2 linked regions of the Roseobacter denitrificans OCh 114 genome follow. The protein of the gene in region 2 interacts with the protein of the main gene of each other region in a pairwise test. Links are inferred from orthologs where the notes say so. Each region holds a gene or a part of one and is shown on either strand. Other genes may lie near its edges.

Region 1 (3,389 bases), 3.5 Mb from region 2 along the record:
TCATAACGACCTCGTGTCAGACGAAGATGGAAACAATGTGCTAGAGGCCTTATGTAGGTGCAGGAGTGGTCCAAGTCCACTGTCCGCAGTACGAAAGGGAGTACCAAAATGTGGCTGTTTATCGCGTTCCTTGCGATACCATTGCTGGAAATCGCGCTGTTTATCCAGATCGGCGGCGCGATCGGCCTCGGCTGGACATTGGCCACAGTGGTCGTCACGGCGGTGCTCGGGACGTTTCTGGTCAGGAATCAAGGGGCTTTGGCGCTTGGGCAGGTGAAATCCTCATTTAACCAGATGCAGGACCCGACGGAGCCTTTGGCACATGGTGCGATGATTCTGTTTTCCGGCGCGTTGTTGCTGACGCCTGGATTTTTTACAGATACAATTGGATTTTTATTGTTAATCCCTGCGGTACGCGCCAGTGCGTTTCGCGCGATCAAGGCCCGGGTCAGCATTGCGAGTTTTGAAGCCGCAAACCATACACACAGACCCCGGCGTCCGGGACACGGTCAGCCGGATGATGTAATTGACGGCGATTACACCGAGGTAAAGACGGAAGCAGACCAAAACAAACGCCCTTCAGGTTGGACCGACCATTGAGAACCACAAGCCAAGCTGATAAGCCTCCCCAGAATTTATTTTAGGAGCGCGCAATGGCTGAAGAAGAAGAAGCAAAAACAGAAGCGAACGGACAACAACAGGCCCCGCAGATGCGGGTTCTTGGTCAGTTCATTCGCGATATGTCGTTTGAAAACATCATGGCACAAAAAGGAGCGCCGTCGGACGCCCAGCCTGACGTGCAGGTGCAGGTCAATCTGGATGCAAAGAAACGCACCGCAGATAACCAGTACGAATCCGCGATCAAGCTGAACGTGACATCCAAGGTCAAGGATGGCGATGCAACGCTGTTTGTTCTTGAACTCGACTATGTCGGCATTTTCCACGTGGACAACGTGCCGGACGAGCAGTTGCACCCCTTCCTGCTGATCGAATGCCCGCGGATGATTTTCCCGTTCCTGCGTCGCATTGTCAGCGACATCACGCGCGACGGTGGCTTTCCGCCGCTCAACCTCGAAAACATCGACTTCCTGTCGCTCTATCGCAATGAGCTGGCGCGCCGCCAATCAAGCGAAGCGCCCAAGATGGACGCCTGATCTCAGGTTTTCAACCAAACAGCGTCGTCGCCCAATTTCGCAACAAAGTCTGCATGGGCGGCGGCTTCTTCCTCGGTTATTCGCGAAGGTAGCGGCGTGGGACGCGGTCGGGGCGTCCAGTCCACAGATGTATCACCTGCGGATTTTTGCGGAATGTTGGACAGGCCGAAATCAGGCTGTCGCCCCCCGATAAGTTCAAGATAGACCTCAGCCAGAATTTCACTGTCGAGCAAAGCACCGTGCAGCGTCCGCGACGTATTATCAATGCCAAAGCGGCGGCATAAAGCGTCCAGCGAGGCAGGCGAGCCCGGAAAACGTTTACGCGCGATATCCAGCGTATCAATCGCCTGTTCCCAGGGTATTTTCGGCAGGTTTATCCAACCCAATTCAGCATTGAGAAACTTGATATCAAAAGCCGCATTATGGATAACAAGTTTGGCATCCCCGATAAAATCAAGAAAGGCCTGTCCGACCTCGGCAAATTTGGGTTTGTCGCGCAGAAAATCATCGCCCAGCCCGTGCACCTGAAACGCTTCCTCCGGCATGGATCGTTCGGGGTTGATATACTGGTGATAGGTTCTGCCCGTCGCAACATGGCCCATCAATTCCACCGCGCCAATCTCGACAATCCGGTCGCCTGATTCAGGGTCGAAACCAGTCGTTTCCGTGTCCAACACAATTTCACGCATCTGCAATCGCCCTCCGTATCTGCTCCGTAATAGTCTGAACCTGCGCACGTGCATGTTCAAGCGTATCCGTTTCGATCACGAAATCAGCCCGCGCACATTTTTCCGCATTCGGCATCTGTTTGTGCCTGATCTGTTGAAATTGCTTTGCTGTCATCTTGCCGCGCGCCAGAACGCGTCTCTCCTGTTCCTCTGCAGTTGTGCGGACACAGGCCACGGCGTCCATGTCGCTGTCCGCCCCGGTTTCAAACAGGAGCGGGATATCCAGCACGGTGATGTCGCTTTTTGTTTGGTCCAGAAACTCGGTTCTGTCCGCGCCGACCAGCGGATGTACGATCTTTTCTATCCGGCGCAAGACCGAGGGATCATTCTGAATCAAGTCGCGCAGAGCATCCCGTGAGACGCTGTTTTTATGAATCACGGTGGGATAAATCGCCCCGATGGGCGCAACCGCTGCACCGCCCTCGACATAAAGCCGATGAACAGCCGCATCCGCATCCCAAAGCGCGCAGCCAAGTTCCACAAAAAGCTGTGCCGTGGTGGATTTACCCATGCCGATGGAGCCTGTGAGACCGAGTTTGAACGTCACCCGAGCACCGCTGCGCGCGTGGCATCTGTGACATCCGGTCGCCGACCAAACCAGCGCTCAAATCCCGGAACGCCTTGATGTAACAGCATCCCCAGCCCGTCGACAGTCACGCAACCTTTTTCCTCTGCTACCTCAAGCAGACGTGTTTTCAATGGGTTATACACAAGGTCGGTGACTGTGGTATGCGCCTGCAACCCGTCCAGCGACGCTTCCATTTCCGGTTTACCGACCATGCCCAAAGACGTTGTGTTGACCAGAAGCTGCGCCTCGTGAAGCACGCCCGAGATCTGCGTCCAGTCCATCACCCGCACGCGATTGCCAAAATCCGACTGCAACTGATCTGATCGGGCGCGGGTCCTGTTGGTCAGGATGATTTCCGGCACACCGGCATCCAGCAGGGCGACGATCACTGCACGCGCGGCACCACCGGCACCCAACACCACCGCGGGGCCTTGTGAGGGCGTCCAATCAGTTGCGCCTGATCTGAGATTTTCGAGAAACCCGTAGCCGTCTGTGTTGTCCGCATGGATTTCGCCGTCCTTGCCAAAGGTCAACGTGTTCGCAGCACCGATCAGTCTGGCGCGGTCTGTGATTTGATCAGCGAGTTTCAACACCGCTTCCTTATGCGGCAGTGTTACATTCAATCCGACAAAGCCCATTTTGGGCAAAGTGCGCAAGACATGTTCAACGTCCGCCGCTTTCACCTCCATCGGAACGTAGAAACCGCTTATGCCATAGGTTTCCAACCAATGCCGGTGAAGCTGCGGCGACTTTGAGTGCGCAATGGGCGCACCCATGACACCCGCGAGCGGAATTTTTGTCATGCTCATCTTGGTAAGTCTCCGCGTAAGGCAAGGTAAGACAGCAGTTCAAGCAGCGGCAACCCCAGTACCGTGAAATAATCGCCGTCGATACGTGAAAACAACCGCACACCTTCCTCTTCCAGTTTATAGGCACCTA
Region 2 (8,986 bases):
CTTTTCCATCAACCGCCCTTTGGACGGGACACCCAGTTTCACGGTCATGCGCCGCCCTCCAGCATCAGCATCAGGTCGGGCCGGATGACCCCTCCGACGGCGGGGATTTCCGCGCCCTCGCCCAAACGACGGGTCAGCGCATCATAGCGCCCGCCTGTGGCCACTGCGGGCAAATCGTGACGTTTCGGGTGGTAATAGCCAAAGACAAAACCGTCGTAGTATTCCATCGACGTACGCCCATAGCTCGCCTCGAACGGCAGCGCGTCGACGTCCACGCCACGTTTGGCCAGCGCCTCGGCGCGGTCGGACAACCGTGCAACCGCCTGTTCGATACTTGGCATATCCACAGCCAGATCGCGCAGCTGCTGCACGGCAAAGGGCATGGTTTCGCGCACATTGACCAGCGCATCCAGCAAGTCCACTTCGGTCTCGCTCAGGGGGGCGGTCGCGGCATCGGCATGCAGCAGGGCGATCCGCGCGTCGATCTCGCTCTGGCTGCGTTTGCCGATCAGGGGTGCATCCGGGGCAGCGGCGCGCCCTGCCAACAATTCCAACCGCTGTTTTGACGGCTTGATCCGACCGGCGTAGCGATCCAGCAGGCTGCGGAACCGGCGCGGGCGCCAGATGTGCCGCAAAAGCGCGGATTTCCGGGCGTCCGTCGTGCGCAGGCCCCGCACGGCAGCGGTCAGGATGCCGATATCCCCCGTCGCTGCGCGCAGGCGCAACGGAGAGAGCACAGTTTCAAACAGGCAAAACACCTCTGCATCCGCAGCCGCCGGGTTTTCGCGGTCAAAGACCTCATAGCCGACCTGAAAATATTCATTCGCGCGCGACGGGTCGTGCTCCTGCCGGCGGAACACTTCGCCGGCATAGGTATAGCGCGCAGGTTCTGCCCCATGCGCCATGTGCATCTGGACCACGGGCACGGTAAAATCCGGGCGCAGCATCTGCTCGCCCCGCAGCGCATCGGATGTTACATAGGCCCGGGCGCGGATTTCCTCGCCGTAGAGATCAAGGAGCGCCTCGGCAGGTTGCAAAACAGGCGTCTCGATCCGCTGCGCCCCAGCCGCCTCAAAAGACGCACACAGGTCCGCCGCACGCGCCAGCGTCGCTGCACGCGTTGTCATTTTTCCAACCCGTGCTGCGCCAGAATTTCACGCACCTTTGCAACAAGCTCTGCGCGCGGCACCTCGAACTGGCTGGGGCGGTCCTTCCATTCCTCAAGCGTGGCGCTTTTGGCGATTTCGGCACCAAGGATCAGGTCCTTGATCTGCACCACGCCCTTTTCGTGCTCGTCGCCGCCCTCGATCACGGCGACGGGGCTGTTGCGCGTATCGGCATATTTGAGTTGATTGCCAAAGTTCTTGGGATTGCCCAGATAGACCTCCGCACGGATGCCCGCCTGCCGCAGTTCAGCGACCATCGCCTGATAATCCGCCATACGGTCGCGATCCATGACGGTGACGACCACGGGACCTACGTCTGTGGTGTCCAAACGCCCCTTGGCGTGCAGAGCGGCCAGCAGCCGATCCACCCCGATGGACACGCCCGTCGCAGGCACTTCCTGCCCGGTAAAGCGTTTCACCAGATCATCATACCGCCCGCCCCCTGCGACGGACCCAAAGTTGCGCGTGCGGCCCTTGTCGTCTTGAATTTCGAAGGTGAGTTCCGCCTCATAGACCGGACCCGTGTAGTAGCCAAGGCCGCGCACGACAGAAGGGTCGATGACGATGCGGTCGGGGCCATAGGATCCTGCGGAAAGCAGCTCGGATATCTTTTCGAGTTCATCAACACCTTCCTTGCCAATTCTAGAACGCCCTACAATTTCTCTGAGGTTAATCAGAGTTTCTGAGTTTGTTCCGCCTTTTGCTTCCAGAAAGCTCATAACGACGTCGATCTGAGCCTTTGACAAATCGGCTCCAAATGTAAGGTCACCCGACTCATCTTTGCGTCCTGGCCCCAGCAAGGAACGAACACCCTCTTTCCCCAAGCGATCCAATTTATCGATAGTGCGTAAGACAATTCCAACCTTTGCCGCTGTCATCTTTTTACCAAGGTTTTCTGCCATTTCTTGAAAATGTTGTGACAGGCGCGGCTCGTCACCTAGCGCGCCGATTACCTCAAGCACCCCATTCAACACCTTTCGGTTGTTGATCCGCACCACGTAGTCGCCGCGCTCGATCCCCACCGCCTCAAGGCAATCGCAGAGCATCGCGCAGATCTCGGCATCCGCTGCAACAGAAGACGCGCCGACCGTATCCGCATCGCACTGATAAAACTGGCGGAACCGCCCCGGACCGGGCTTTTCGTTGCGCCAGACGGGGCCCATCGCATAGCGGCGGTAAGGTTTGGGCAGGTCGTTCTGGTGCTGGGCATAGACCCGCGCCAAGGGGGCCGTCAGATCATAGCGCAGGGCGAGCCAGTCGCCGGGCTTGTCCGCGTCCGCGTCTTCCTGCCAGGCGAACACGCCCTCGTTGGGGCGGTCCACATCGGGCAGGAACTTGCCCAGAGCCTCAACCGTTTCCACGCCTGAACTTTCCAGCGCATCAAACCCATAACGATGATAGACCCCGGCAATCCTTTGCAGCATCTCTGCGCGCTGGCTGACTTCGGCACCGAAATAGTCGCGAAAGCCCTTGGGCGTCTGCGCCTTGGGGCGGGGTGTCTTTTTGGGCTTGGCCATGAGGGGTCCCTTTGGCTGGTCTGGTCGCGCGCGGTCTAGCGGATGCAACGGCTACAAACAAGATGGGCGCGCAGGCTCTTTATCGCGCCGGGTGTGCATGCTAGGGGCTGGGGCATGGAAAAGCTCGAAGAACAGATCGCCCATCTGACCCGCACCGTCGAAGACCTGTCCGACGTGGTTGCCCGGCAGGAAAGTGAAATCGCGGTGCTGACCCGTCGTGTTTTCATGCTGATGCAGCGGGAAGGCGAACGCGAGGCGCAAGGTTCCGGCAGCGTGGTTCTGGGTGATGAACGCCCGCCGCACTACTGATCAGGACGCCTTGCGTCAGGCGATGCAAAGGCCAAACGCCGTCAGATTTCCTCGACCTCCAGCACGCCGGAGAGGGATTTGATCGCGCCCTTGATCTGCGGGTTCACGATGAAATCCTGCCCCAGTTCAACCTCGACCTCGCCCGGCAAATCCGCCCCCATCAGGCACAGCATGACCGGCCCCTGCGCACGACCCTTGACCGCGCGGCCCGCCCCTTCAAGCACTGTTGCGACGGCGGCCACCGCTTCGGGTGCGTCGACAAAGACCTTGAGCCCCATGCTGCTGACATCCGCCGTGGCGGCGTCAATCGGCCCCACAGAGCGGCCCAGAAGTTTAAGTTGATCGGATTCCATCGTCGCCTCAACCGTAACGACGACTTTCGATCCGGCCTCCAGGTAATCGCGGGCCGCCTCCAGCGTGTCGGAAAACAGCGTCACCTCATAGGCACCGGTCGGGTCCGACATCTGCGCAAAGGCAAAGCGGTTGCCGCGCGCCGATTTACGTTCCTGCCGACCGGCGACGATACCCGCAAGGCGCGCATTCATGGCCCCCCGTTCGGTAACTTTTTCGGTCAACTCATCAAGGGTCATGAACGGCACGCCGCGGTCGTTGCCCCATTTGCGTTTCAGCTGACCCATGTAATCATCCAGCGGGTGGCCAGAGAGGTAGAAGCCGACCGCCTTGAATTCCTCGCTGAGACGTTCGGCAGGTTGCCAGTCGTCCACCGGATGCAGGCGCGGTTCGGGCAGATCATCGCCCGCCTCGCCAAAGAGAGACACCTGATTGGAGGCTTTCTGCTCATGGATCGCCGCCGAATAATTCACCAGCGCATCCAACGCCCCAAAGACGCGCCGCCGATTGGCGTCCAATGCGTCAAACGCCCCGGAGCGCGCGAGCATCTCAAGCGGGCGTTTGCCCACACGTTTCAGGTCCACCCGCCGCGCCAGATCAAAGAGCGTGGCGAAGGGTTTGTCAGGACTGCCCTCGTCGCCGGGGTCGGCACGTCGCCCGTCTGTGATCAGCTTCATCGCCTCCACGCCGACGTTTTTTAGCGCGCCAAGCGCATAGACCAGCGCCCCATCCGCGACCTTGAACGTCGCATCAGAGCGGTTCACGCAGGGCGGCACCCAGGGCAGTTCCAGCCGCTTGCGCACCTCTTCGAAATAGATCGCCAGCTTGTCGGTCAGGTGGATATCGCAATTCATGACACCGGCCATGAACTCCACCGGGTGGTTCGCCTTGAGCCACGCCGTTTGATAGCTGACGACCGCATAGGCCGCCGCGTGCGATTTGTTGAACCCGTAGTTGGCGAATTTCTCCAGTAGGTCAAAGACTTCGCGCGCCTTGTCCTTGTCGACGCCATTGGCCACCGCGCCCTTTTCGAACTTGGGGCGTTCCTTGGCCATCTCTTCGGCGATCTTTTTACCCATGGCGCGGCGCAACAGATCAGCACCGCCAAGGCTATAGCCCGCCATGACCTGCGCGATCTGCATCACCTGTTCCTGATAAACGATGATACCTTGCGTTTCCTCAAGAATATCGTCGATCAACGGGTGGATGGATTGCAGTTCGCGCAGGCCGTTCTTGACCTCGCAATAGGTCGGGATGTTCTCCATCGGGCCGGGACGATAAAGCGCCACAAGTGCGACGATATCCTCGATACAGGTGGGTTTCATGCGTTTCAGCGCATCCATCATGCCCGAGCTTTCCACCTGAAACACGGCCACCGTCTTGGCGCTGGCATAAAGCTTGTAGGACCGTTCATCATCCAGCGGGATCGCATTGATGTCGTTTTCCGTGCCCGGAGCCGGTTCATAAAGCTCCGTCCCGTCGGCGGCAATGTGCAGCGGCCTGCCCGATGCCATGATCTGTTCAACCGCGTTCTGGATCACGGTCAGCGTCTTGAGGCCCAGAAAGTCGAATTTGACCAGTCCTGCCTGTTCCACCCATTTCATGTTGAACTGGGTGGCGGGCATTTCGGATCTTGGGTCCTGATAAAGCGGCACTAAAGCATCGAGCGGCCTGTCGCCGATCACAACCCCGGCGGCGTGGGTGGAGGCGTTGCGCAACAGCCCCTCGACCTGCTGGCCGTAGTTCAGTAGACGCGCCACGACCTCTTCGTTCTTGGCCTCTTCGCGCAGGCGCGGCTCATCCGCCAGCGCCTTTTCGATCGACACAGGCTTAACGCCCTCGACGGGTATCATCTTGGACAGACGGTCCACCTGACCATAGGGCATTTGCAGAACACGGCCGATATCGCGCACCGCAGCCTTTGACAAAAGCGCACCAAAAGTGATGATTTGTCCCACCTTGTCGCGGCCATACTTCTCCTGAACGTAGCGGATGACCTCTTCGCGGCGATCCATACAGAAGTCGATATCAAAGTCCGGCATCGACACACGTTCCGGGTTCAGGAAACGTTCGAACAGCAGGTTGTAGCGTAGCGGATCAAGGTCCGTGACCGTCAGCGCATAGGCCACAAGGCTTCCCGCGCCCGACCCGCGGCCCGGCCCGACGGGTATCCCCTGCTCCTTGGCCCATTTGATGAAATCCGCAACGATCAGAAAGTAGCCGGGAAAGCCCATGCCCTCGATAATGCCAAGCTCGAAATCGAGCCGTTTGGTATAGTCCTCGACGCTCGCGGCATGGGGAATAACCTCCAGCCGAGCCTTGAGGCCGGCATGCGCTTGTTTGCGCAACTCCTCGACCTCGTCATCTGCGAACTTGGGCAAAATGGGATCGCGCCTATACGCCTGAAAGGCGCAGCGCTTGGCAATTTCAACGGTGTTCTCAATGGCTTCCGGCAGGTCCGCAAACAGAGCGACCATCTCCGATTGCGACTTGAAATAATGCTGATTGGTCAGGCGGCGACGGTCGTCCTGCTGATCGACATAGGCGCCCTCTGCAATGCAGATCAACGCATCATGCGCTTCATACATGTCTGAGTTCGGGAAATAGACATCATTGGTCGCAACCAGCGGCAGGTCCATCGCATAGGCCATTTCCACGAAGCCGCGCTCGGTCAACCGCTCCTTCTCCGGCTGGCCGGACTCGCCCGGATGGCGCTGCAATTCAATGTAAAGCCGGTCTTGAAACGCCGCTTTCAGCCGGTCCATCAGCGCCTGCGCGGCAGGCATCTGACCAAGTTGCAAAAGTTGCCCCACCGGGCCATCCGGCCCGCCCGTCAGGCAGATGATCCCGCCGGCATTGCTTTCCAGTTCCGACAGCGTCACCTGCGGCAAGGCCCCGCCCTTGTCGATGTAAAGGCACGAGTTCAGCCGCATCAGGTTCTCGTACCCAGCCTCACTCTGGGCGAGCAAAACGACGGGTGCGGGCGCGCGTTCCCTCTCCCCCGGCTGTGCGGTGACATAGGCCACATCGACCTGACAGCCCAGAATTGGCTGAACGCCTGCCCCGGACATGGCAACTGAAAACTCCAGAGCGGCAAACATGTTGTTCTTATCCGTCAACGCCAAGGCAGGCATGCCCGCATCGCGGCACATTGAGGGCAGTTTTTTCAGGCGCAGCGCCCCTTCCAGCAGGGAGTATTCGGAGTGGGTGCGCAGGTGAATGAATCGGGGATGTGTGCTCATTTCGATACCCTATGCCAGCGCGCGCAGCGCTGCCAGAGAGCACGGACACGCCGAGACCATATTTTCAGCACGGCGCCGAAAGACGGTTTTGGCACCTATATTTTTTCTTGCCACACCCGGCTCCCTTGAATAGCGTCATGAAATGTTGACCGCCTGCTGTTCTACGCCGCATCGAACGCATGGCATGCCCAAAGGTCTGGAGTAACGCGGCGGATCTGACCCAATGAACATCACGTTTCGCCTGAACGGAGAAACTGTAGCGCTTTCGGATGTATCGCCGACGACGACAGTATTGGATTGGTTACGGGACCATAAAAAACTGACAGGGACGAAAGAAGGCTGCAACGAAGGCGACTGCGGCGCGTGCACCGTCATGGTGACGGATGAAACCGGTGCCAGAGCGCTGAATGCCTGCATCCTGTTCCTGCCGCAGATCAACGGTAAGGCCCTGCGCACGGTCGAGGGGATTTCTGCACCCTGCGGAACGCTGCACCCGGTGCAACAGGCGATGATTGATCATCACGGCAGCCAATGTGGGTTTTGCACCCCCGGTTTCGTGGTCTCCATGGCGACCGCGCATCTCAATGGGGCGAGCGATGACGATGTGCAACTCTCCGGGAACCTGTGCCGTTGCACCGGCTATGCGCCGATCATCCGCGCCTGCGAGGCCGCCCGCGATGCAGCCGTGCCACCCCATATGCAGGACACCGCCCCCGACCCTGCGCCGGTCGCATCCGCTGCGGGTCACGCGCAACCAAAGACTTCGGACGCGTTGGCCGAATGGTACACGCAACACCCCGATGGCACGTTGATCGCCGGGGCCACGGATGTGGGCTTGTGGGTTACCAAGGACTTCCGCGATCTTGGGCCGGTCGCCTTTCTGAACAACTGCGCTGACCTGCGGGCGATCACATCGACCGATGACGGAATCGAGATCGGCGCGGCGGTCACATTGAGCGATCTGGAAACCGCTATGGCCGACCCGCACCCGTCCTTTGCAGCCCTGATCCGGCGGTACGGATCTGTGCAGGTGCGCAATGCGGCCACCATCGGCGGGAACATCGCCAATGGCTCCCCGATCGGGGATGGTTCGCCTGCATTGATCGCACTGGGGGCAGTGCTGCATCTGCGCCGTGGGGCGGCGCGACGGAGCATGCCGCTTGAAGATTTCTTTCTGGAATACGGCAAACAGGACCGCGCCCCCGGCGAGTTTGTCGAGAAAATCACCCTTCCGCATCAGCCAGACCGATTGCGGTGCTACAAGCTTTCCAAACGGTTTGATCAGGATATCTCTGCCCTGTGCGGGTGCTTTTCGATCACCGTGGAAAGCGGACGTGTTGCGCAGGCACGGCTGGCCTTTGGTGGCATGGCAGGCACGCCAAAACGCGCGTCGCAAGCCGAGGCAACACTGCAAGGTGCCGAATGGTGCGAGGCCAGCGTCACCGCTGCAATGGCGGCGCTCAGCGCGGATTTCGCCCCCTTGAGCGACATGCGCGCCAGTGCGCAATACCGAATGATGACAGCGCAAAACATGCTGCACCGCTATTGGCTTGAGGATCAGGGCGTCACCACATCCGTGTTAGAGGTGACGCCATGAGCGTCGCCAAACCGCTTCCCCATGATGCCGCTCGCCTGCATGTCACCGGCGATGCCCGCTATGTCGATGATGTCCCCAGCCCCGCCGACACGCTGCATCTTGCATTTGGCGTATCCGCGCTCGCCCATGGCAAAATAAAGGGTATGAACCTCGACCCTGTGCGACAGGCGCAAGGGGTTGTCGCGGTGCTGACCGCAGAGGATCTGCCCCACACGAATGACGTCTCCCCCGCCGCCCATGACGAACCGCTCTTGGCGCAAGGGGTGGTACACTATGTCGGCCAGCCCATTTTCCTCGTCGTGGCCACGTCGCATCTGGCAGCACGGCACGCCGCACGCCTTGGGGAGATCGACATCGACCCCCTGCCCGCGCTGCTGACGGTTGATGACGCGCTCAAAGCAAACAGCCGCTTTGAAGACGGCCCGCGCATCTACGAACGCGGCAACCTTGGAGACGGTTTCGCCGCTGCGGAACATGTGATCGACGGGCAGCTTGACATCGGCGGTCAGGAGCATTTCTACCTCGAAGGTCAGGCGGCTATCGCTTTCCCGCAAGAAGGCGGCGATATGCTGGTCAGCAGTTCCACCCAGCACCCCACTGAAATCCAGCACAAAGTGGCCGAAGCCCTGGGCGTGCCCATGCATGCGGTCCGGGTCGAAACCCGGCGCATGGGCGGCGGTTTCGGCGGAAAAGAGAGCCAAGGCAACGCCTTGGCCGTTGCCTGCGCCGTGGCGGCAGGCATGCTAGGCCGCCCCTGCAAGATGCGATATGACCGTGATGATGATATGCTCATCACCGGCAAGC

Evidence for each region. Proteins that work in one complex are often made in the same cells at the same time.
Region 1: the proteins of dnaE (region 2) and dnaQ interact in binary tests that used the Escherichia coli proteins (3 or more experiments, as listed by UniProt). The link is inferred for Roseobacter denitrificans OCh 114 from one-to-one orthologs.

The regions. Positions count from the first base shown.
Region 1 is NC_008209.1:427,911-431,299, reverse strand. Bases 1-2,999 are described here. They hold dnaQ (DNA polymerase III subunit epsilon), read right to left. Parts: upstream 1,844-2,999; coding sequence 1,157-1,843; downstream 1-1,156. Other genes in these bases: RD1_RS02040 (shikimate dehydrogenase), read right to left, coding at 2,426-2,999; coaE (dephospho-CoA kinase), read right to left, coding at 1,836-2,429; secB (protein-export chaperone SecB), read left to right, coding at 654-1,154; RD1_RS02060 (FxsA family protein), read left to right, coding at 109-600; RD1_RS02065 (Tim44/TimA family putative adaptor protein), read right to left, coding at 1-4. Outside these bases: more of RD1_RS02040, read right to left, coding at 3,000-3,259; RD1_RS02035 (Maf family protein), read right to left, coding at 3,256-3,389. UniProt on the Escherichia coli protein: DNA polymerase III is a complex, multichain enzyme responsible for most of the replicative synthesis in bacteria. The epsilon subunit contain the editing function and is a proofreading 3'-5' exonuclease.
Region 2 is NC_008209.1:3,927,937-3,936,922, forward strand. The notes cover bases 2,834-6,893. They hold dnaE (DNA polymerase III subunit alpha), read right to left. Parts: upstream 6,586-6,893; coding sequence 3,034-6,585; downstream 2,834-3,033. Other genes in these bases: RD1_RS18600 (SlyX family protein), read left to right, coding at 2,834-2,992; xdhA (xanthine dehydrogenase small subunit), read left to right, coding at 6,809-6,893. Outside these bases: hisG (ATP phosphoribosyltransferase), read right to left, coding at 1-48; RD1_RS18590 (ATP phosphoribosyltransferase regulatory subunit), read right to left, coding at 45-1,127; hisS (histidine--tRNA ligase), read right to left, coding at 1,124-2,683; more of RD1_RS18600, read left to right, coding at 2,798-2,833; more of xdhA, read left to right, coding at 6,894-8,182; xdhB (xanthine dehydrogenase molybdopterin binding subunit), read left to right, coding at 8,179-8,986. UniProt on the Escherichia coli protein: DNA polymerase III is a complex, multichain enzyme responsible for most of the replicative synthesis in bacteria. This DNA polymerase also exhibits 3' to 5' exonuclease activity. The alpha chain is the DNA polymerase catalytic subunit.